2 regions of the Massilimicrobiota sp. SW1139 genome follow, and region 1 is predicted to be linked to the other one. Evidence: a T-box and tRNA genes for the amino acid it is inferred to sense, from the RefSeq annotation. Region 1 holds a T-box; the other holds one or more tRNA genes.
What was found. The T-box of region 1 lies ahead of pheS (phenylalanine--tRNA ligase subunit alpha). A T-box ahead of a tRNA ligase gene usually reads a tRNA of that ligase, here a tRNA-Phe.

Region 1 (12,643 bases):
GTAGAAAGTTTAAAAAAATATTTATAAGCTCCTAACGGGGCTTTTTTAATTTTTGAGCGAAATGAGTGTTTTTTATATGACAGAAATGGTATAATAAGATTAACGAAGGAGGAATATTTATGAAAGTCAGTATAAGAGGAAAAAATATTGCACTAACTGAAGGGATTGAAACAAAAATCAATAAAAAGCTCAGCATGTTAGATAAGTATTTCATTGTCAGTGATAATGTTGAAGCAAAAGTTTTGATTCGTACTTATCCAGTTGGTCAAAAAATTGAAGTGACTATTCCAACAGAATATGTATTATTAAGAGCAGAAGTTGTTGATAATGATCTTTATAATGCTATTGATTTAGTTATCGACAAATTAGAAGGACAAATTAGAAAGTATAAAACGAGATTAAGTCGTAAATCTAAAGATAATAAACTCGCATTTAATGTTGCTTCTATTGAACCTTTAGAACATGAGGAAGAAGATGTTATTGTCAAAACAAAATCAATCAGTCCTAAACCAATGGATATGGAAGAAGCGATTATGCAAATGGAATTGATTGGACATTCATTCTTTGTTTATCGTGATGTAGAAACAAATGAAATCAGTGTTGTTTATAAAAGACATAATGGTGGTTACGGACTTATTGAAACTCATGAAGCACAATAAAAAAGCTCTATACAGAGCTTTCTAGAAGATACCCTTGATGGGTATCTTTTTCTTTCATCAATTTATCAATATCATTAAGAATTGTTACTTTTTTGATTGACCATAAAGGTGCGACTAAATCTTGTAATGGTGCATCTCCGGTCAGTCTTTCAATCACAACATGACTAGGAATATACTGCAATTGGTCAACAACTAATGAAATATAGTCTTCACGCGTTAACATAGGAAAAGGTTGTTTTTGATATAAACGATGTAAAGCGGTATTTTTCAGCATATAAAGATTGTGAATTTTAAGTCCTTGAATATCTAATTGACCAACCTGTTTTGCTGTCTCTAACATCATATCATATGTTTCATAAGGTAGACCATTAATGATATGAACACAAACATCTAAATGGCGTTTTCTTAAACGATCAAGTCCTTCTAAAAAAGTCTGATAGTCGTGTCCACGATGAATCAGTTTGGCTGTCTGATCATGGATAGTCTGTAAACCAAGCTCTATGTATAAATCACATTTTTGAGATAATTGATATAGATAATCACAAATATCATCATCTAAACAGTCAGGACGTGTTGCAATCGCAATGCCAACAACATCTTTCATATCAACAAATGGTTCAAATCTTTCTTTGAGTTGAGCGACAGTACCATATGTATTGCTGTTGGCTTGAAAGTATGCAATAAACTGACAATCAGGCCATTTTTGACGCATTATCGAAGAAATATCGTGAAATTGTTTTTGTAAAGAATCTTGGACATTTCCAGCAAAGTCGCCTGAGCCAGAATCTGAGCAGAAAATACAGCCTCCATACCCGCATGTTCCATCTCGGTTAGGACAGGTAAAACCTGCATTTAAAGATACTTTCGCAACTTTATGATGATATTTATTTTTTAAAAAATAGTTATATGTATGATAGCGTTTGTTATCTAATGTATAAGGAAATTGATTCATAGCATCACCCGCTAAGATTATAACATAAAGGAGAATAGAATGTTAGAGTTAAAAAATATTTATAAGCAATATGAAACAACCCCAATTCTCAATCATATTTCTATTTGTTTTCCAGACACAGGAATGATTGGAATTCAAGGAAAAAGTGGTTGTGGAAAAAGTACACTTTTGTATATTATGGGATTATTGGATGAAGATTATGAGGGAGATATTCTTTTTAATCATGAAAAAATTGAAGATAAAGAAAAGTTTATATGCGAACATATGTCTTTTATGATGCAAAATAAAGATTTTATTTCTTCTTTAACCATTAAAGAAAATATTATTTTGCCTTGCCATATCAGTCATCTTCATTATAGTTCGTCATTGCTTCAAAAAGTTGTGAAACGACTTGGTATACAAGATTTGTTGTCCCGCTATCCTTCGCAATTATCTGGTGGTCAAATGAAAAGAGCATCTCTTGCGAAGGCGTTATTAAAGCAGTCCGATATTATTTTATGTGATGAACCGACTGGGGCTTTATATCATCATCAGGCTCAAGACGTTATGAAATATTTAAAAATGATTTCTCAAGATGCTTTGGTTATTATTGTTTCGCATGATCCACAGTTGTTACAGACATATTGCGATAGTGTATTGACATTAGAAGATGGTCAATTAAAAGGACATATGAAGCAATCTCAAAAGCCAAAAGAAATATCTTTAAAGAAACACCAGCATCATACTTTATGGTTTTATCCTATCAGACAAATAGTCTATCAAAGAAACAAACTCATGTTTCTTTTTTTATTTCAATGGATAGTGATTGTAGCGTTCTTTTTGATTGTAACAGCTATTTTTGGAGCGTTTGAAGCAACGTCTCAAAGTGAGCAACAAGCTGTTTTAAAAAATATCATAAATGTTGAAAACAAAGATGGGATGCCATTTGAAACAATGCTTTCTCATGAAGATATTGCTTATATAGATTATGGTTATCAATTAGAACAATATCAGCTTTGGCAGTCCCAACAGGAAATCGAAGATACTGCCTTATATTTTTTACCAGTGCAAAACACACATGTTCGTTTATTGAAAGGACGTTTTCCACAGGAAGCTCATGAAATTGTTGTCAGTCAGTCATTTGATCAAAAATATCATCAGCAGTCCATTGTTTTAACATATCAACAAAAAAGTATATCTTTAACAGTTGTGGGCGTTCTTCAAAAAGATTTTTTCAGTCAAAATGAAATTTATCTCAATCATACATTGAAACAAGAAATGCCAGAATTGATGAATAATCGTGAATTGATTGTAGAAAGTCAATTCAATAAAAATGAAAGTTTATATCAGACATTATCTAAAGACTATATTGTTTATAGTGAAATTCAAGAAAGAGTATCAAGTTATCAATCTTTATTGTCTTTAGCTCAAATAGTAGCAATGATTTTCATTGGAATGAGTTTGTTGATATCACTGATATTAATTGGAATTGTAGAATCCATTATTTATTTTGAAAGAAAACATGATATTGCATATTTATTATCACTAGGTATTTCATCTTTCAGACTGTTTATATTATCTCTTTTTGAGGCGATGCAATTGGGGTTGATTATTGCTGGTGGAGGTTGTTTGCTGGCGATGGTTATATATGAATATATCAATCATGTTGTGAATATTTCGCAATATGTTTCTTTTTCATTATTGTTAAAGCCTATCTTTTATTCACGCTATGATTTATATGTGATTATTTTTATGATTTATCTTGTGATGAGTGTTTTATCTGTTTTGCATCCTGTTAGAAAAATGATGAAAATGACGAAGATTGATGTTTTAAGGGAGGAATAATATGCTTGAAGTTCAACATATTTCAAAAAGATATCTCTATCAAAAAGTCTTGGATGACATATGTATGTGTTTTCCAACTTCAGGCATTGTTGCGATTGTGGGTCCTAGCGGTTGTGGAAAAACAACCTTATTACATATTCTAGGAGGTATTGATACTGATTTTCAAGGTGATATTTTATGGAAAAACAAGAGTGTTAAGCATCATTTGACACGTTATCGACGCCATCATGTCAGTTTTATCTTTCAACAGTTTCATCTGATTATGTGGCTATCTGTAAAACAAAATATAAGTTTACCACGTTTTTTTCATAAACAGGAAAAAGCATCATTATCACTGGCTTTAGAAACATTAAAAAATCAGTCTTTGCGTTCACTTTCACTTGGACAAAGACAGCGTCTGGCATATTTAAGAAGTCACTATCACCGTAGTGATATTCTTTTATGTGATGAACCTACAGGATCACTTGATCCCCAATATGCACAAGCTGTGATGGAATTATTAAAAGAAGAATCTCAACATCGTTTAGTTATTTTGGTATCTCATGATGAAAAGCTGGTAAGCCAATATAGTGATGAAGTTTATAAAATGCAGGACGGACAGATTATTGAGCATATATGCTTTCATGAAACAGAAAAAATTGAACGTTTTCCAACTGTACAAAAGAAGTATTTCTTATGCCATATGCGCCTTGCGTTTGCATCATTATGTTCACATAAGGCACGTTCATTTCAATTGATGATAGGTTTACTATTATCATTATTAAGCATTGTTTTAGCATTAACACTCACTCGTCATCTTGAACAGCAGTTTCATCAATATATTTACTCACTTGTTCCTGCATCAGGAATCAGTTTTCAATCACGTTATCAACAATCTCTGTCTTTAGATTTATTAGATCAGATAAAAAATCAACCTGGAATTATGAAAAGTGAGATGTTTTTAGATGATTATGAATGTTTAGGAATTGGTTTTCAATCTGAAAGATATGAACAATCTCAGACTTTATTTATTGGAGATGATACTTCTCCTTATACATATCTGTCATTAAAATACGGAAATTATCCACAGGCACATCATGAAATTTTATTATCTCTTTCAACTGCTAGACATCTTTGTGGACAGCAGGATGTCGCTTCTTTGATCGGGCAGAATGTTTATGCCTGGTATCAACATGATTGGGAAGTGAAAGGTATTTGTTATAAAATTGTTGGTATTACGAATCAAACTACCGCTCTAGATACACTCTATCAGATGGATCATGCTTACATTTATTTATTGAAAGATATTTATCAATATGAGCTTGAACAGGTGTCATCACATTTAGGAATTGTTTATGTACATCCTGACTATCATAGAGATCATGTTATGAAACAGTTGAAAAAACAATTTCCAGATTATGAATTTTTAGCGATAGGAGAATCGACAACTCAAAATGTATCACAAGTTTTAAATCAAGCGAATATCACCTTGCTGGTTTTTTCTCTTTTGGCTATTTTATCTTCTTTATTTTTGATTGGTGAAGTTATGTTTTTAAATGTGATACAAAAGAAAAAAGATTTAGCTATCATGAAATGTTTTGGAGCCAGTTCTTTAGATATTATTAAAATTGTGCTTTATGAGTCTTTACAAATTCTTATATTAACACAGTCTATATGCATGATTTTGTATTATCAATTGATTCATATGATGAATATCTTTTTACAGAATATGTTTGAAAGTGAATTGTTTTCTATACAGGTAGATATAAATATTATTGCTTTTGTTTTTATTGTTAGTGACTTACTTGTTTTGATAAGTCAGTTACCACCATTGTTGTATATTTTAAAAATGAACACTGTTCAGGCATTAAAAGAGTAAAGAAAAACTTGTTTTTATATAAAAAGTTAGTTATAATAGTACCGTTAATACGATGAAGAGGACAAGTAGATAAAGAATTTGTATCAGAGAGGAAAACGATGGCTGAAAGTTTTCTTACAATGCATTTATTGAATTCACCTTGGAGTGCGACTAATCATCGCCGCGAAGCAGCGTTATTGCAGTAAAGGTGCATAACATTTGTTATGAATTAGGATGGTACCGCGATACAATCGTTCCTATGTGGAACGATTTTTTTATTTGAAGGAGGATATTATGGACGAATTATTAAAGATTAAAGAAGAAGCTTTATTGAAGATTCATGATTGTTCATCATTAAAAGATTTAAATGATTTAAGGGTTTTCTATCTAGGGAAAAAAGGCCCAATGCAATCTGCAATGAAGTCAATGAAAGATATGTCTAAAGAACAACGTGCGTCTTTTGGGCAAGTATCAAATAAGGTTAAACAAGAGATAACACAAGCTATTGAAGAAAAAAGAAAAGTATTAGAAGAAGCTGAAATGCTTAAGAAAATTCAAAATGAAAAAATTGATATTAGTTTACCTGGTAGTCAATTGCCACTTGGAACAATTCATCCTTTAACAATGATTAGAGAAGAATTAGAAGATTTATTTATTGGAATGGGATATAGTATCGCAGAAGGTCCTGAAGTTGAAAGCGATCATTTTAATTTCGAGCTTATGAATTTACCAAAGGATCATCCTGCAAGAGATATGCAAGATACTTTCTATATTGATGAAAATACTTTATTAAGAACACATACATCACCAGTTCAGGCACATGTTATGTTAGCGGCTAATGGAAGAGGACCAATCAAAGTTATTTGTCCAGGAAAAACATATCGCCGTGATGATGATGATGCAACACATTCGCATCAGTTCAGTCAATGTGAAGGATTGGTTATTGATAAAAATATTACCATGGCTGACTTAAAAGGAACATTGGAATTATTTGCGAAAAAGATGTTTGGTGAAAAACGTGAAATTCGTTTAAGACCTTCATATTTCCCATTTACAGAACCAAGTGTTGAAGTTGATATTTCATGCTATAACTGTAATGGAAAAGGATGTTCAATGTGTAAAAATACAGGTTGGATTGAAATTTTAGGTGCTGGTATGGTGAATCCTAAAGTTTTAGAAATGTGTGGATTTGATAGCCAGGTTTATCAGGGATTTGCATTTGGTATTGGATTAGAACGTGTGGCTATGTTGAAATATGGTATTGATAATATTAGAGATTTTTATAGTGGTGATTTAAGATTCTTAAATCAATTTGTAAGAAAGGATTAGACATATGGAAGCAAGTTTAAAATTATTAAATCAATATGTAAAAGTTGATGATTTTTCAGCTCAGGAAATTGCTGATCAATTGACATCTATAGGTCATGAAGTTGAAGGAATGCATGTCTTTGCAAGAGGTGATAAACTTGTTGTTGGATATGTAAAAGAAAAGGTTCCTCATCCTGATAGTGACCATTTAAATATTTGTCAAGTAGAAGTAGGAAATGGAGTCACTCAACAGATTGTTTGTGGAGCTCCTAATGTTGCTGCTGGGCAAAAAGTGATTGTGGCTTTACCAGGATGTGATTTAGGTGATGGGTTTAAAATTAAAGAAGCCAAAATACGTGGTATAGAATCAAATGGTATGATTTGTTCTATTGCTGAACTTGGAATTGATCAAAGATTATTACGTGAACAAGATAAAGCAGGAATTCATGTTTTAGATGCTGATGCTCCAGTTGGTGAAGAGGCTTTAAAATATATGGGGTATGATGATACTGTTTTAGACATTGGTTTAACACCAAATCGTGCTGATTGTATGGCAATGATTGCTTTGGCTTATGAAGTAGGAGCATTGTTAAAAAGAGATGTTCATGTTCCAGAAATGAAAACTTTAAATGAATTAGAAAGCGATATTGAAATTGATGTACAAACAGATTTATGTCCATGTTTTGGGGCTAAACTAGTCAAAGGTGTTCAAACTAAGGAATCACCAGAATGGCTAAGAACATTTTTAATGGCAAGTGGTATTAAGCCAATTAATAATATTGTAGATATTTCTAACTTTGTTATGTTAGAAACAGGACAACCTATTCATATGTATGATTATGATAAGTTAAAAGAAAAACGTTTTGTTATTAAGACTGGATTCCATCAAAAAGCAACATTATTAGATGGTAAAGAATATGAAATCTTACCTGAAGATATTATTGTTTCTACTGATCAGGGAATTGGATGTGTTGCTGGTGTTATGGGTGGTGATGACACAAAGATTGATGAAAATACAGTGAATATTGTCATTGAAGCTGCAACATTCCATGGAGCTACATTAAGAAATACAGCACGTCGTTTAAATTTATTAACAGATGCTTCTCAACACTATATCAAAGGAGCTATTGATACAGCAAATACACCTCGTGTTCTAAATCGTTGTGCTGCTTTACTTGAAGAATTGGCTGATGCTAAAGAAATTTATCAAACAGTCATGACTGATTATGAAATGGCAGAAAAAGTGATTACATTGACAACATCACGTGTCAATGGATTATTAGGAACAACAATTTCAACTGAAGATATTGAAGATATATTAACAAGATTACATTTTACATATACATTAGATAATGAAACATTTACTGTTCATGTTCCATCATATCGTAATGATATGTCAATGGATGCGGATGTCATTGAAGAAATTGCTAGAATGTATGGTTATGATCATATTCCATCTACATTACCATTAATGGAAATGACAAAAGGGGCTTTAACACCTGTTCAAAGTCATACAAAAGCAATAAGACATTTATTAACAGATTTAGGATTACATGAAGTTATAACATATACGTTGACTTCACCATCTATGGTAGATGATTTTAATCTTTTCCATAAAGATGATCATATTGCTTTAATGTTGCCAATCGGTGAAGAAAGAAGTGTAACAAGAAAATCATTAATTCCATCTTTATTACAGGCAATTAATTATAATACAGCTCATTCTCAAAAAGATGTTATGATTTATGAAATTTCTAATACTTATTCTCAAGGTCATGAAATTCAAAATTTAGCTATTGCATGCACAGGTATGTATCATGATGTGACATGGCAACAAATTCAACAAAAAGCTGATTTCTATTTGGTTAAAGGATTTGTGGAAACAATTTTAAAGAAATTAGGAATTAAAGAATCACGTTATACATTAAAACGTGTTGAAGAAGATAATCAACACTTCCATCCTGGAAGAAGTGGATATTTAATGATGGGTAATGACATTGTTGGTGTTATTGGTGAAATTCATCCTCGCCTTGCGAAAAAATATGATGTCAAAGATGTCTATGTTGCAGAATTAAATCTATCTGTTTTATTAAATTTAAAGAAACCAGCAATTAAATTTACAGATATTCCACAATATCCTTCAGTAACAAGAGATATTGCTTTGGTTATGGATCAAGATATTCCTGTTAATGATGTTGTACGCTCTATTTGTAAAGCAGGTCAACGTTTCATTGTTGATACAAAGATTTTTGATATTTATGAAGGAGAACGTATTGAAAGTGGTAAAAAGTCTGTTGCTATTGCGTTAACATTCCAGGATGCTTCAAAAACATTGGATGATGCAACAATTAATGCAACTATGGAACAAATTTTAAATGCTGTTTCTAAAGAATATGGAGCACATTTAAGAGTTTAAATTCAATACTTTGAGTTCTCTTTATGCGGTTTATATTGTTATTTGAAGAATGGATTGAAAACGAACTGATGAAGGCTTACTTTAGAAGTTAAAAGTTTTCAAGCTACCATGATTGATTATAAATGGAGATGATTTTGTTCATCTCCTTATTTATTATATAATGATATGATTTTATGAATGTGTATAAAATAAAAAGTTATAATACAAGATGCTCATCATCTTAGCATTATAACTTCTTTTATTTATCCCATATCAATAAAATTCTTTGTTTTGATTCTTTTATAAACTTGAAATGCTGTAGAGGAAATCAAAATAGCTAAAGCTAGTGAAAGACTGGTTCCTAAAGTGGATAAAAAGCTTTTCATAAAAAGGTCATTCATCCCTTGTACAGCATACAGCATTGTATAGTAAATACCACTACCAGGAACTAATGGAAAGCAACCGATAACAATAAAAATGGTAGCAGGGGCTTTGAAAAACCTAGCAAAACATTCAGCAAGCAATGATACGCAAAGCATTGCAATAAAACTTTGTAGGAAAATATTGTTGAGTGAAGCAGTTGCTAAATAAATAAACCATCCTAGCGCACCAATAAGAGATCCTGTTAAAGAAAATCGAATATTTTTCTGTATTCTAAATATAAAAGTAAAACCAAAGCAGCCTATAAAAGCTGATAAACATTGTATAAACCCTTCCATTTTAAACTCCTTGTAAAACCATCATCATAATCCCTACACCAATAGCAATGCTGGCAGCTATTAAAATAGCTTCAATCATACGAGATAATCCAGAAACAAAGTCACCGCCAATAATATCCCTTAGACTATTTGTAATAGCAATACCAGGAACAAGAATCATTAAAGTTCCTGTAATCACTGCCTGCTGATTGGTAATGAAATTTATTTTTTGTGCAATAATAGCAATACTGGCTAAAACCATACTTGCTAGAATTGTACGAACGATTCCATTAACATCAAGCTTTTCTAAAAGATATATAAAATAGTATAAAATAAACCCGATAAAAGCAGAAACAATCATTTCGTTAATATGTCCACCAAAAAATGCACAGAACATGGCTGCGGATACAATATAGCCAATAAGTATGAGACGATAATTCAATCTTTCGGATTCAATTATCTCAATTTGATTTTTGATTTCATCTAGAGATAATTCTTGATTACTGATTTGTCTGACTAAGCAATTGAGTTCATATAAATGATCCAGATGAGTACGATTACTACGTGATCGCCTGGATGATTGATAGGGTGTTCCATCATGCAAAGTTAATGATAAAGTAAAATATGATGGGATTGCGAAAACTTCAATATCAGTAAAGCCAAATCCTTCACACATTCTTTTTAAAGATTCTTCTACACGGTATATTTCTGCACCATGCTTTAATAACAATTGTCCAATTTTATTGATTTGTTGTAAAATGTCTAAATCGTTCATTTTTTTCACCCCACAGATAATTGTTATATCATAAACCTCATGATTGAATCAATGGAATATGTGAAAATTCTTCTTGAATAAGTGCTTGTGGGTGAGAAGATAAAAGTGAAAGTAAACGTGTTGCTTTCAGTTCTATTTCTAAAGCAGGGTGATGATATTTTGGCAGGTTAGTAATTAAAGAATAAGGACATGTTTTTTTAATAGTAGATAAATATTGTCTTCCCTTTTGATTCATAGCTAAGACTCTTAAATAATCGACATGCATGGCATTATGAATATCATTTTTTGTGTTCTTCATTAAAATATGAATAAGCATACGCGAAATACGTGGACGTGTATAACGTTTAGAGGATAACTGATTGATGAATTCTTCCATTGATGAACAAGATTGGATATGTTTATATAATAAATTTTCTAAACCTTCATCGACCATATGATAGCTTTTTAGTTCCTGTAAACTGGATGTACAAATTTGATATTGTAAATATGGAAAAAAATCTTCAAGTTGAAAAAGATCACAATGATGATAAAGATTGGCATGAGGTAGGGAATGAGAAAAATCTTGCTTATTTCTTATAGCATTTCTGATAGCTGATGCACTGGCAATGGTTTGAAGATTTAATCCATGATAAGCATTTGTTCTTGGAAAACAATGAGGAGTTATAGGATATTGATGGAAAATAATTTCTTTGACATAACTGAGTCCTAATAAATCATTGGGTGTTTTAATTTCTTTATTCATAATGTATTGAAGTGCCTGATTGCAGGCATCAGCATAGCGTAATCCTTTTTTCATAGCTTTTTGAACATATTCATTATAGATATCTTGATGCTGAAAAATGGCTTGAGCAATATCAACAAAAGTTGAAATACGGCCATCTTCACTACCAAAACATATATCAGTGACTCCTATAGTTGCTAATAAATCTATAGCTCCTTTTGCGAAATAGTCTGCACTCTGGCAAGTATAAACAAAAGGTAATTCAATCACTAAATCTACACCAAATTCGATTGCTAACTGACTGCGTTTCCATTTATCAATAATAGCTGGTTCACCTCTTTGTACAAATGATGATGACATAATCGCAATTGTATAATCAAATTGTGCCAGAGACTTTGCTTTTTGGATATGATAAATGTGTCCATTATGAAAAGGATTATATTCAACAATTAATCCTAATATTCTCATGGCTTTCACCTCCAAGGGATAGTTTAACATAGTTTAGGAAATAAACATAGTTTTACTTGAAAAGAGTGGAAATATTCAATGAAATATTTAAATTTAGATTGACATATTTCTTACTTTTATATATAATGGGCTATGCGATGTAAAGGGTGATTTTTTTGAAATGGAATTTACAATGGATTATTAAACAAAAAGATGGTTGTTTTCATTTTGATGAAAAATTAAGTTTTCCATCAGAAATGTTCCATAATTTATCCCAAATTAATGGTTTAAAGGATGTTCATGTTCAAGGACAGGGACGTTTAGACACAAAAAATCATCAATTATACGTTGATTTCCAAATAGATGGAGAATTGATTTTACCATGTGCCATATCATTGGAAGATGTGGATTATCCTTTCCATATTGAATCAAATGTTATTTTTGCTTTTTATAAACCACAAGATGATGAAGAGGTTATAGAAGTTAAGAAAAACATTGTTGATTTAACACCTGTCATTTTCCAGGAGATTATGCTGGAAGTTCCAATGAGAGTTGTTAAGGAAGGTGCTTCTTTAAAGACTCAAGGTCATGGCTGGAAAGTATTAAGTGAAGAGGATGAAAAACATGATGAGGATTATATTGATCCTCGTTTAGCGAAGCTTAAAGATTATTTTAAGGATAAGGAATAAGGAGGTGTACCTATGGCAGTACCACAAAGAAGAGTTTCAAAAACAAGAAGAAACAAAAGAAGAACACATGACAAGTTAACAGTACCAAGTGTCGTTGTTTGCCCAGAATGTGGAGAATATAAATTATCTCATAGAGTATGCAAACATTGCGGAACTTACAACGGACAAAAAGTGTTATAAAAACTGCCCCTTATTTCAAGGGCTTTTTTTATGAATAAATGAAAATAAGAGAATAGCGATTTAGCTGTTCTCTTATTTTTTGAAAATTATTTTCGTTGATGAATAAAATTTTGAGGTAACAGTTCATAAAAAATAGCTGAATGCATTTCTCCTTGAGG
Region 2 (12,643 bases), on a different contig from region 1:
TTGATTTTTATTTAATCAAATGAAAGATATTCTAAATGAGTATCTTTTTTTTGAATTTATGGTACAATAAACGACAGGTGGTGAGAATATGACAGATATAAAATTATTAAAAACGACATCTCGACGTTTAGAAATTTTAGCTTCAATGAATATAACAACTTTGGAAGACTTGATTTATCAGTATCCTTATCGTTATGAAGTGATTGAAGAAAAATATCCCACTGATGAGGATGAACATCTGATTATTGAAGCGACTGTCATTTCACCAGTCAAGATTTTTTTTAAGGGTAAAATGTCTAGAATGAGTTTTGAAGTCGAAGATAAGTATTTACAACATTTTCAGGTGTCTATTTTTAATCGTCATTTTTTAAGGCAACATTTAAAGCTAGGAACAACCATAACAATCATTGGTAAATGCATCAATCATCGTATTACGGCATCTGATATTAAAATCAAGCCATTACAAGACATATCTGGTATTTATCCAGTCTATTCTTTAAAAGAAGGAATAACGCAAAAATCTTTTAGACAATATGTCAAAAAAGCATTGTCTTTATTAAATCATGAATTTGATGATTTTATTCCTGAAAAATACCGCATTCAACATCATCTGATTCGAAAGGAAAGTGCTTTATATTGTATTCATTTTCCAGAAAATAAAAAAGATGTTCAAGAAGCGTTGAAATATTTAAAATATGAAGAATTTTTAAAATTTCAATTAACAATGCAATTGATGAAGCAACAACGTACTCAAGAAATGGGGATTGCGAAAGATTTTGATGTAACACAATTACAATCATTGATATTATCATTGCCTTTTGCTCTTACCAAAGATCAACAGACGGCTATTAAAGAGATTGTAGAAGATTTAAAAAGTCCACAGATGATGTATCGCTTTTTACAGGGTGATGTTGGTAGTGGGAAAACAGTTGTCAGCTCTGTAGCTTTATATGCCAATTATTTAGCTGGTTATCAAGGGGCTTTAATGGCACCAACAGAAATTCTAGCGACTCAGCATTATCAGACATTAAGCCGTTTCTTTGAAAATACAGATGTCCATATAGAGTTATTAACAGGTTCATTGTCATTGAAAGAAAAAGAACGTGTTTATCAGGCTATCCAAAGTGGAGAGGCAGATATTGTGGTTGGGACACATGCTTTATTTCAAAAAAAAGTTGTTTATCACAATTTGGGATTTGTGATCACTGATGAACAGCATCGTTTTGGTGTTATGCAACGTAAGGCTTTAAAAAATAAAGGTCAGCAGGTTGATTTTTTAATTATGAGTGCAACACCTATACCACGTACGCTAGCTATTTCTATGTATGGTGATATGGATGTATCGACAATCAAAACAATGCCTCAAGGGCGCTTGCCAGTGACAACACAATATATTCACTCGTCTTCGATGAAGCCGATATTAAAACATTTAAAATCATATTTGGCTCAAGGAGGACAATGCTATGTGATATGTCCGTTAGTGGAGGATAGTGAAAATTTAGAAGCAAAGAGTGCCTCACAGATTGCTAAGGCTATGCAAAAGTATTTTCAAACTCAATACAATGTTGGATTATTACATGGACAGATGAAAGAAGACGAAAAAGAAAAAGTGATGAATGGCTTTTTGAATAACACAATTCAGATTTTAGTATCTACGACAGTTGTAGAAGTAGGAGTAGATGTTAAGAATGCAAATATGATGGTTATTTATAATGCAGAGCGATTTGGAATGAGTCAATTACATCAATTGCGTGGACGTATTGGGCGAGGACAGGAGCAGGCTTATTGTTATTTAATGAGTTCATCATCGTCAAAAGAAGCCATTGAACGATTGAAATATTTAGAAAAGAGTCACGATGGATTTGAAATATCATTGTATGATTTAAAACTTAGAGGACCTGGGGAAGTTTTAGGCCAACGACAAAGTGGTTTACCAACTTTTTTAGTTGCTGATATAATGAAAGATTTTCCTATTTTATCAATCGCAAGAAAAGATGCCGATGAAATTATACATGATTATATACAAAATCATGAATATCAGGGAATTGTATGTAAGATTCAAGAGAAATTACAGGTGAATAATGAATATGTTGATTAAATATGTTATACTATACAAACGAGGAGTGAAAGAATTATGTATAAGTTATCAATAGATGCTATGAGTGGTGATTTAGGAAGTTCTATCGTTGTAGAAGCTTGTGAAATGTTTATGAAAAATCATCATGATGTAGAACTTTATGTCACTGGAAAAAAAGAAGAATTAGAAACATTAACAAAATATGAAAATATTCATATTGTAGATGCCAGAGATGTTGTGAAAATGGACGATGGCATTATGTCTGTCCGTCGTAAAAAAGAATCAAGTATGGTAAAAGCTGTCATGATGGCACGAGAAGGTGTTGTTGATGGTGTGGTATCATGTGGTTCAACTGGTGCTTTTTATACAAGTGCTATGCTCTTTTTAAAACGTATTGAGGGTGTTGAAAAGTCTTGTCTGATGGTTATGATGCCTACATATAATGGCAAAGGTATGGCTATGCTTGATGTAGGAGCCAATGCTGAAAATACAGCTGAACAATTGTATGATTTTGCGATTATGGGGAATATTTATGCTAAAAATATAAGAGGAATCCAAGAACCTAAAGTTGCCTTATTAAATATTGGAACTGAATCTAAAAAAGGTGATGAAGCGCATCAGCAGGCATATCAGCTTTTACAGGCAAGTGACCGTTTGCGCTTTGTAGGAAATGTTGAGGGTCGAGATATTTTAAGTGGTGATTATGATGTTGTAGTCACTGATGGTTTTAGTGGTAATATTGCTTTAAAAACTTGTGAAGGGGTTGCTTCAACATTAATGAAAATGATCAAAGAAAGCATGATGTCTTCACTAAAAGGAAAAATAGGGGCATTATTAGCCAAATCTTCACTTTATAGTTTGAAAGAAAAATTTGATTACAAATCTGTTGGTGGTGCTTTAATGATGGGATTTGAAAAAGCAGTTGTAAAGGCACATGGAGCCAGTGATGCTAAAGCATTTTGTAATGCTATGGATTTAGCTTATCAGATGGTGAAAATGGATGTTGTAAGTCAAATGAAGGAAGGATTAAGTCAAAAATGAAAATATTAGATTTTTTACAGAAAGAAAATATACCATTTCATAACATTGCCATTTATAAAGAAGCATTTACACATGCTTCATATGCTAATGAATCGCATTATGTAAAAAAAGACTATGAACGTTTAGAATTTATGGGAGATGCTGTTTTACAGCTTTATGTTTCAGAGTTTTTATTTAATCTTTTTCCTGATGTTCCAGAAGGAACATTGACAACTTTACGTAGTAAACTCGTACGTGAAGAGTCATTAGCACGTTTCTCTAGAGAATTAGGTTTAGGAGAATTGCTATACTTAGGTGTTGGTGAAGAGAAAAGTGGTGGTAGAGAACGTGAAAGTGTTCTTGCCAATATTTTTGAATCATTTATAGGTGCATTATATTTAGATTGTGGTCACGATGAAGTTTTAAAGATATTACAACAAACTATATTCAAACATATCAACGATTTAGATTATGATGATATTACTGATTATAAAACAACTTTGCAGGAATTAATTCAAGCCGATCAGCGTCGTACTGTCACATATGAATTGTTAGAAACATCTGGTCCGTCTAATGCTCCAGAATTTAAAGTAGCTGTCATGATGGATGATATGTGTCTAGGTGTTGGGAAAGGAACAAGCAAAAAAAGAGCTGAACAGCAGGCAGCGAAGGATGCTTTAAATAAACTTGCGACAAAATAATGATGAAATGATGGATTTTGCCTAGATATCTTTTTCAAAAAAGCATAGTTTATTTTGGGAGTGATAATCATGTATAATCCATATATGTATGATGATGAAAGAGTCATAAATCCTCGTGTTGGAGAAATTGTTTTATATACGGTACACAAAGGTGATAATGTTTATCGTATTGCGAAAACATTAAATAGTGAAGTGGCATGGATTCAGGTTATGAATCAGCTTAATGATGATTTGTTGATTCATCCTCAACAAGAACTCTTGGTGCCAATTGTTTACCAAAAGGTTCCACCAATGCCACAGCCATTCCAAAGAGAAACTTATGATTTATATTTTTAAAAAAATGCATAAGATTTTCATTTGAGCAAAAACTATAAATAGGAGGTTTGAAAAATGAAGAAAATAATCATCCTATTTGTAGCTATGATGTTATGTGGATGTGCTCAAGAAAAACAAGTAGAAGAAAAATCACAATATAAAGATGGGACTTATACAACAACTGCTATGGGATATGGCGGAGAGTTTGAGGTTGAAACAACATTAAAAGATGATAAAATTCAGGATATTGTGATTAAAGAGCATAATGAAACACCATCTATTGGAGGTGTGGCTTTAGAACAAATGATTGACAACATGAAGAAAAAGAATCATTATGATGTTGATACCATTTCTGGAGCTACCAAATCTTCTCAAGCTTTAAAAGAAGCCGTTGCTAAGGCTTATGAAGAAGCTAAAAATGAATCTTAGTATTTTATATTGATCAAAAGTAGTTACAATAAAAGTGACTGCTTTTTTTGTTTATTGAAGAATAAATCTTTATTTTTTAGGAAAATTAGTATATGATAATGACAATGATAGGGGGCTAAATAATGGGAAAAAACTATGTTGGTTGTGAAAGAAATATCACTTTGATCATGGATTTTTATGAATTAACAATGGCTTATAATTATTTTAAATTAGGAAAACAAGATGAAATTGTTTATTTTGATATGTTTTATCGTAAAAATCCTGATCAGGGTGGTTTTGTTATTTTTGCGGGTTTACAGCAGTTAATTGAAGCAATTGAAAATATGCATTTTACTGATGGGGATATTGAATATTTAAGATCATTAAATGTCTTTGATGAAGATTTCTTTGCGTATCTCAAAGATTTTCATTTTACAGGAACTATCTTTTCAGTAAGAGAAGGGACACCAGTCTTTCCATATGAACCATTAATTACAGTGAAAGCTAAACTTATTGAAGCACAGTTGATAGAAACATTTTTATTAGTGACAATTAATCATCAATCTTTAATTGCAACAAAGGCTAGACGTATTGTACAGGAAGCAAAAGGGCGTGCTGTGATGGAATTTGGAGCACGTCGTGCTCAAGGATATGATGGTGCTCATTATGGGGCGCGAGCTGCTTATATTGGCGGAGTGGCTGGAAGTGCGACTGTATCTGCTGGAAAAGATTTTGGAATACCTGTATTAGGAACAATGGCACATTCATTTGTACAGTCTTTTGATTCGGAATATGAAGCATTTAAAGCTTATGCTCAAATTTATCCTGATAATTGCGTTTTACTTGTTGATACTTATGATACTTTAAAAAGTGGTGTTCCTCACGCTATACGCGTTGCTGAAGAGGTTTTAGCACCAATGGGGAAAAGATTAAAAGGAATTCGTTTAGACAGTGGAGATATTGCTTATTTAACTAAAAAAGCCAGAATGATGTTAGATGTTGCAGGATTGCATGACTGTAAAATTACAGTTTCTAATTCATTGGATGAGTATTTAATTCGTTCAGTGTTGGAACAAGGCGCTCAGATAGATTCATTTGGTGTAGGTGAAAATATGATAGTCTCTAAATCTTCACCAGTTTTTGGTGGTGTATATAAACTTGCTGCTATTGAAAAAGATGGAGAAATTATTCCTAAAATTAAAATATCTGAAAATACTGAAAAAATTACAAATCCAGGATTTAAAAAAGTTTATCGTTTAATTGAAAAAGAAACTCATAAAGCCATTGCTGATATTATTGCTTTCCATGATGAAGTTTTAGATGAAAATCAAGATCTTACAATTTATCATCAATTAGATGCATGGAAACATAAAACACTTTATGCTGGAACATATGAAATTCAACCATTGCAGACACTTGTGTTTGAAAATGGAAAAAATGTTTATCCATATTATTCTTTAGATGAAATTAGAGCATATTCTAATCAGCAAAAACAATTATTATGGGATGAAATTTTCCGTTTAGAATACCCTCATTTGTATTATGTTGATTTAACTCAAAAATTATTAGATTATAAGCTAAAAATGTTAGCGAAAGGAAAAAAAGGACATTAGTCCTTTCTTTTTAAAGGATTTTATTTATGATTATTACAGTTGTAGGATTAGGTGTTATTGGTGGTAGTTTTGTTAAAGCTTTAAAAGGAAAAGGATATGATGTTTATGGAGTGGATTGCGATCAGCAGACTTTAGAAATGGCGAAAGCTGAAGGATGTATTATTGAAGGGTATCTTGATGGACATCAGATTATTTCACAGAGTGATTTAACGATTATTTGTTTGTATCCATCAAAAGTTTTAGATTTTATTTCTGAACATACTTTTAAAAAAGGAAGTATTGTTACAGACGTTGTTGGTATTAAATCATATTTTTTAAATCAGGCTTTATCAAGAATAGATCAGGATGTCGAATATATTAGTGGTCATCCTATGGCTGGTCGTGAAAAAAAAGGCTATTTGTATGCCAGTCAGGAAGTTTTTCAAAATGCAAATTATATAGTTATTCAGCATGAACATAATCAGATAGATAAAATTGAATGGATGCGTCAATTTGTAGGACAACTAGGTTTTAAGAGTGTGAAAATCATGAGTCCTTATGATCATGATGAAATTATTTCCTATACATCACAATTACCACACACATTAGCTGTCGCATTGATGAATAGTGATGATGAAAAATATGAAACAGGTAAATATATTGGAGATTCATTTCGTGATTTAACGAGAATTGCTAATATCAATGCAGATTTATGGGCAGAACTTTTCTTTCATAATCGTGATTATTTATTGGTTTCTATGGAGCGTTTTGAAAAGCAATTTGATTTGTTAAAACAAGCTATTGCTTCAGGGGATGAAAAATCTTTAAAGGAAATGTTTTGTCAATCATCTAAGCGTAGAGAAAAGTTAGAAAAATAAGTCATCAAAAATTAAGAGAGTAGATTTATCAATGAAAAGATAAAGATACTCTTTTTTTAAAAAAAATATATATTTTAGAGAATAAAAAAGCTTTGAATTTAAGAAGTAAAATTAAAATATGGAGTCAAATGAGAGCAATCATTTGTAAAAAAAACGAAAAAAGGTATTGCATAAATGTGGAAAATATTATATACTAGGTGAGCAACGAGTTAAGGAAGTTGGTTCCATAGCCAAGTTGGTAAGGCTACAGACTGCAACTCTGTCATCGTCGGTTCGAGTCCGGCTGGAACCTCCAACTGCCCAGGTGGCGAAATTGGTAGACGCACAGGACTTAAAATCCTGCGGACCTTAAAATCCGTGCCGGTTCGACTCCGGCCCTGGGCACCATTCAAAAAAAGATTTTGAAAAAAATGAAAAAAAGTGTTGCAATTGAATAAGAAATGTGATATTATTGAATGGCACTGTTAAGAGGCGCTAGTAGCTCAACTGGATAGAGTGCTTGACTACGGATCAAGAGGTTGTGGGTTCGATTCCTGCCTAGCGCGCCAATCAAATATACGAACGGGAAGTAGCACAGCTTGGTAGTGCACCTGGTTTGGGACCAGGGGGTCGCAGGTTCGAATCCTGTCTTCCCGACCATTGTAATGGGGCTTTAGCTCAGCTGGGAGAGCGCCTGCTTTGCACGCAGGAGGTCAGCGGTTCGATCCCGCTAAGCTCCACCATTATGTTGCGGAGGTTTACCCAAGTCCGGCTGAAGGGATCGGTCTTGAAAACCGACAGGGGATGAAAGTCCCGCGGGGGTTCGAATCCCTCAACCTCCGCCATTTATTAAATTTCATATCGCGGGATGGAGCAGTCTGGTAGCTCGTCGGGCTCATAACCCGAAGGTCGTTGGTTCAAATCCTTCTCCCGCAACCAAATGGTCTGGTAGTTCAGTTGGTTAGAATGCCGCCCTGTCACGGCGGAGGTCGCGGGTTCGAGCCCCGTCCAGACCGCCATTTGTTTTGGTTCCGTAGCTCAGTCGGTAGAGCAGAGGACTGAAAATCCTCGTGTCGCTGGTTCGATTCCGGCCGGAACCACCATTTTTATCAAAAACGATTCACTACATGGCGGGGTAGCTCAGTTGGCTAGAGCAATCGGTTCATACCCGGTGGGTCGGGGGTTCGAATCCCTTCCCCGCTACCATTAAGTTTAATAGTGGTGAATACCACTTTTTATTTTACTTGGACCCTTAGCTCAGTTGGTTAGAGCTATCGGCTCATAACCGATCGGTCGAAGGTTCGAGTCCTTCAGGGTCCACCAAGATGTATGCAACCTCTTTATGAGGTTTTTTTATTTTTTTATATTATAATTTGTGTTATGATATTTTTATGATATTCATATATATTTCATAACAATGTTATATATTGATATAAAAGTAGGTGATTTGATGGATGATATGAAATATATGGGGTTAACATATCAACAGGTAGATGAACGTAAGCAACGAGGGCTTATTAATATATCACATGATAATATTTCAAAAACAAAAAAACAAATTGTTTTAGAACATACTTTGACTTATTTCAACTGTTTAAATGTTTTTTTAGCAGCCATTATTATTTCTACTGGTCGTTGGACCAATTTAACCTTTATGGTTGTCATCTTTATTAATGCTTTTATTGGTATTTATCAGGAGTTTAAGGTTAAGAAAATTATTGATCAGTTAACTGTTGTGACAGTTAAGAAAGTAAAAGTTATAAGAAATCAAGAAGAAATCATTATTCCTACGGAAGAATTGGTTTTAGATGATATTGTTTTTTTAGAAATGGGTAATCAAATAGGAAGTGACTGTATCGTTTTAAGTTCGCAGGGAATGGAAGTTAATGAAGCTATGTTAACTGGTGAATCTGAACCTGTTAAGAAGTATAAAGATGATGAGTTACTTTCAGGTAGTTTTGTAGTTGCCGGAAGTGCTTATGCGAAGGTTATTCGTGTAGGGAATGATAATTATTCCACTAAGCTTGTTCATAAAGCGAAAAATAAAAATAAAGCTTCTTCTGAAATGAAAGATTCTATTGAAAAAGTGATTAAAGTTTTAAGTGTTGTGATTATTCCAGTTGGTATCGTATTGTTTTTTTCACAACGTAGTGCCTTTCCAAATGATTTAGCCAGTGCCATTGTCAAAACTGTAGCTGGTGTCGTTGGAATGATTCCTGAAGGTTTGGTTTTATTAACAAGTTTATCATTTATCATTGGTGTTGGAAAATTGGCGCGTAAAAAGGCCTTGATTCAAGAAATGGAAGCTATTGAAGCTTTAGCAAGGGTAGATGTCTTATGCTTAGATAAAACAGGAACCATTACAACAGGTGAACTCAAAGTTGAAGAAGTGATACCTGTTGAGGCATATCGTTTAAAGGAAATAGAATATATTATGGGTGTGATGGCTCATGAGTTTGATGATGTCAATGCAACGCAATTAGCATTGCAAGACTATTTCTTTAAACAAGACAACGTTATTGTGAATAAACGTATTCCTTTTTCATCTCAAAGAAAGATGCGTGCCTTAAGTATTCAAGGAAATGGTAACTATGTCTTAGGAGCACCAGAATTTTTATTACCATCAGATCATGTTGTTTTAAATCAGGCTGATGAATACGCCCAAAAGGGATTTCGTGTTCTTTTGTTAGGAAAAACAGATTTGATTAATGAACAAGAATCAAGGATTGGTCAAGTTAAGCCAATCGCACTTATTATTATTTATGATTGTATTCGTCCTGAAGCTAAAGAAACATTACATTTCTTTGAAAATGCAAGTGTGGATATACGGATATTATCAGGAGATAATCCAGCAACTGTATCTCGTGTTGCTCAATTAGCTGGATTAAAGAATGGTCATCTCTATATTGATGCTTCAACATTACCTGAAGATGATATGGAATTAGAAAATATTGTTGCACATTATCATGTTTTTGGTCGTGTTAAACCAGAACAGAAACAGCGTATTATTAAAGCACTACAGGTAAATGAGCATGTTGTTGGAATGGTTGGAGATGGAGTAAATGATGTTCTGGCACTTAAAGATGCTGATTGTGGTATCGCTATGGCCGCGGGAAGTGATGCTGCTAAACAGGCTGCACATATTGTTTTATTAGATTCTTCTTTCGCATCTATGGTTGATATTGTGAAAGAGGGGAGAGCTATTATTGCAGATATTGAAAGAGTCAGCTCACTTTATTTAACCAAAACAATTTATTCAACAGTATTAGCCTTGATTTTTGCGGTTTTAAGAATGAGTTATCCATTTACACCATTACAGTTAAGTTTAATTAGTGGTTTAGCAATCGGTTTACCTAGTTTCTTGTTGACTCTGGAACGTTCATCGTCTTTATCATCACAAGGTTTTTTGAAACATGTCATTTCGACAGCTTTGCCTTGTGCCCTGACTATGATCATTTATATGCTGGCCATTACCTGGATTGGAAAAGAATTCCATTTTGATGCTAAAATGTTATCTACATATTATTATTTAGTTGCTGGTTTTATCAGTTTTCTGGTCGTTTTTGTTGTATGTTTGCCATGGAATCGTATAAGAGTCATTGTTACGAGTACGATTACAGTTGTTTTTTATCTCATATTGATGATAATGCATGATTTCTTTGAGATTTATTCACTTTTCTCAAAATCATTAATTTTCATTATTCCAATATGTTTGAGCAGTATTTTTGTATTATTGATTTTAAAAAAAGCAATTGTCCTTTTATATCAACACTTTGAATGTCATTAACGTAATAATTTTAAATTATAAACTGAAATGTGTGTTTTATCTTTAGATAAAATTTGTTGACATTGTTCTTTGGCCAAATCAAAGAGCTTATAAGGATGAATATTAATGGTTGATACATAAGCACCACATTTGATTTGAAATGAACATGTATGATGTAAGTATTCAAATGTTTTGTTTTTCAAATATGAATGAAATTGAATAAAAGCAATTTCAATCAGTTCTTCATTTGTATTAAACATAACTAAAAAGAAGAAGTTCGATCTTTCATAATAGAGGTGAGCATCACCGAAATCAAAGAATTCACTCATTTTTGTTGCTAAATGTTTTGAGATATGAAAATAAAGTTGAGGATATTCTTCAATATGATATGGTACAATTTGATATTCAATATATATTCCTGTTAAAAAGCGTACAGTAGAAGGAATATGTAACTGTTTAAAGAAAGGATATAGATTTTTTTGATAATCAATATGCTGATAGGAAAAATCTGGATCTAAAATTGGAAATTGATATTGATTATTCGTTGAATCATATATATGCATTTTTAATCACCATGATTAACTTTAACATGTTTTCAATAAGAAAAATGTCGATTGTTGTCATGAATTGTATAAATAAGTCCTGAATGGACTTATTTTTATTTATAAACATATAAATGAATAGGTGAGTCTATGGATAAAAAACAATACCTTATCATTGGGTTTGGTTTATTAATATATATCATTATTTTAAAATATATGTTTTCTTTACTTTTTCCATTTATATTAGCTATTCTCTGTTTTTTTGTTTTAAAGCCATTGATTGATCGTATTCAACAGTATATTCCATTACAAAAAAGTGCTATAGGTATTTCTTTGCTATTATTTATTTATCTTGCTTTAGCATTCCTTTTGGGCATATTAATAACAGCTTTATTTTGTTTATGTGTCCACTTTTTTCAACAATTGCCTGTGTATTATGATTCTATTTTTTTACCCTTTATATATAAAATAACAAAACTTTTAGAAAATATTTTTTCTTTTGTATCTCAAGATTTTGTAATCATCTTTCAAAACTGGATTAATCAGAATATGCTTGACTTCATATCCTTTGCATCATCTTTTATTAAATCTATTCCTTCATTTCTTTTATCTTTCTTCATATTTGTGATTTCTACATTTTTTCTTGTTTTAGATTATGAAGATATGAAAGATTGTTTTTTACGACTCTTACAAAAAAAGACATGTTTTCAACTTGTACAGTTTAAAAATAGAGTCTTAAAAAGTTTATGGATTTACATGAAATGTCAGATTATTTTAATGTTTGTAACATTTTTAATTTTATTGATTGCTTTTCTTATTTTAAAGATTGATTCACCGTTACTTTATGCTTTTACAATTTGTTTGCTGGACAGTTTGCCATTTATTGGAATTGGAATTATTTTAATTCCTATGATGGTTTTATATTTATTTCAAGGGGCATATATGAAGGCAGTTTATTTATTTTGCTTATATTTGATTATTAATATGATACGTAGTTTTCTTGAACCTCATATCATGAATAAAGAGATGAAAATTCCTGCTTTTTTATTATTGGTATCTATGGTTCTGCATATTCATTTTTTTGGTATAGCTGGCGTTATTCTTTCACCCATTCATATGAGTTTTATTTATCAGTATTTTCATAAAAGTGAGGATTTGATATAATAAACTCTAGGAAGGTGATGGTTATGAATAAAAAATATTTTTTCTTTGATATAGATGGAACACTTACAAATAAGCAAACAGGTGAATTGATACCTAGTGCAAAAACAACAATCAAAAAATTACAGGACAATGGTCATTTTGTATGTATTGCGACAGGAAGAGCTTATTATAAAACAAAAGAATTTGCGAATGAAGCAGGAT

Region 2: it encodes a tRNA-Phe, which carries the amino acid that the T-box ahead of pheS (phenylalanine--tRNA ligase subunit alpha) is inferred to sense. The anticodon was not compared.

Annotation. Positions count from the first base shown of each region.
Region 1 is NZ_SJOR01000016.1:3,584-16,226, forward strand. Features, by position in the region: gene metK (methionine adenosyltransferase) at 1-27, shown strand, start outside; gene hpf (ribosome hibernation-promoting factor, HPF/YfiA family) at 120-659, shown strand; gene mnmL (tRNA modification radical SAM protein MnmL/YtqA) at 667-1,611, opposite strand; gene E0K96_RS08900 (ABC transporter ATP-binding protein/permease) at 1,651-3,435, shown strand; gene E0K96_RS08905 (ABC transporter ATP-binding protein/permease) at 3,437-5,293, shown strand; T-box leader at 5,337-5,534, shown strand; gene pheS (phenylalanine--tRNA ligase subunit alpha) at 5,567-6,601, shown strand; gene pheT (phenylalanine--tRNA ligase subunit beta) at 6,606-8,996, shown strand; gene E0K96_RS08920 (threonine/serine exporter family protein) at 9,239-9,694, opposite strand; gene E0K96_RS08925 (threonine/serine exporter family protein) at 9,696-10,448, opposite strand; gene E0K96_RS08930 (nucleotidyltransferase) at 10,486-11,637, opposite strand; gene E0K96_RS08935 (YceD family protein) at 11,784-12,305, shown strand; gene rpmF (50S ribosomal protein L32) at 12,318-12,485, shown strand; gene E0K96_RS08945 (GNAT family N-acetyltransferase) at 12,572-12,643, opposite strand, start outside.
Region 2 is NZ_SJOR01000007.1:83,398-96,040, forward strand. Features, by position in the region: gene E0K96_RS05810 (AEC family transporter) at 1-15, shown strand, start outside; gene recG (ATP-dependent DNA helicase RecG) at 89-2,098, shown strand; gene plsX (phosphate acyltransferase PlsX) at 2,135-3,118, shown strand; gene rnc (ribonuclease III) at 3,115-3,798, shown strand; gene E0K96_RS05830 (LysM peptidoglycan-binding domain-containing protein) at 3,868-4,134, shown strand; gene E0K96_RS05835 (FMN-binding protein) at 4,189-4,542, shown strand; gene E0K96_RS05840 (nicotinate phosphoribosyltransferase) at 4,665-6,134, shown strand; gene E0K96_RS05845 (prephenate dehydrogenase) at 6,161-6,991, shown strand; tRNA gene E0K96_RS05850 (tRNA-Cys) at 7,212-7,286, shown strand; tRNA gene E0K96_RS05855 (tRNA-Leu) at 7,290-7,378, shown strand; tRNA gene E0K96_RS05860 (tRNA-Arg) at 7,463-7,539, shown strand; tRNA gene E0K96_RS05865 (tRNA-Pro) at 7,554-7,630, shown strand; tRNA gene E0K96_RS05870 (tRNA-Ala) at 7,638-7,713, shown strand; tRNA gene E0K96_RS05875 (tRNA-Ser) at 7,723-7,815, shown strand; tRNA gene E0K96_RS05880 (tRNA-Met) at 7,833-7,909, shown strand; tRNA gene E0K96_RS05885 (tRNA-Asp) at 7,913-7,989, shown strand; tRNA gene E0K96_RS05890 (tRNA-Phe) at 7,998-8,073, shown strand; tRNA gene E0K96_RS05895 (tRNA-Met) at 8,100-8,176, shown strand; tRNA gene E0K96_RS05900 (tRNA-Ile) at 8,217-8,293, shown strand; gene E0K96_RS05905 (HAD-IC family P-type ATPase) at 8,421-10,757, shown strand; gene E0K96_RS05910 (hypothetical protein) at 10,754-11,299, opposite strand; gene E0K96_RS05915 (AI-2E family transporter) at 11,429-12,442, shown strand; gene E0K96_RS05920 (HAD-IIB family hydrolase) at 12,466-12,643, shown strand, end outside.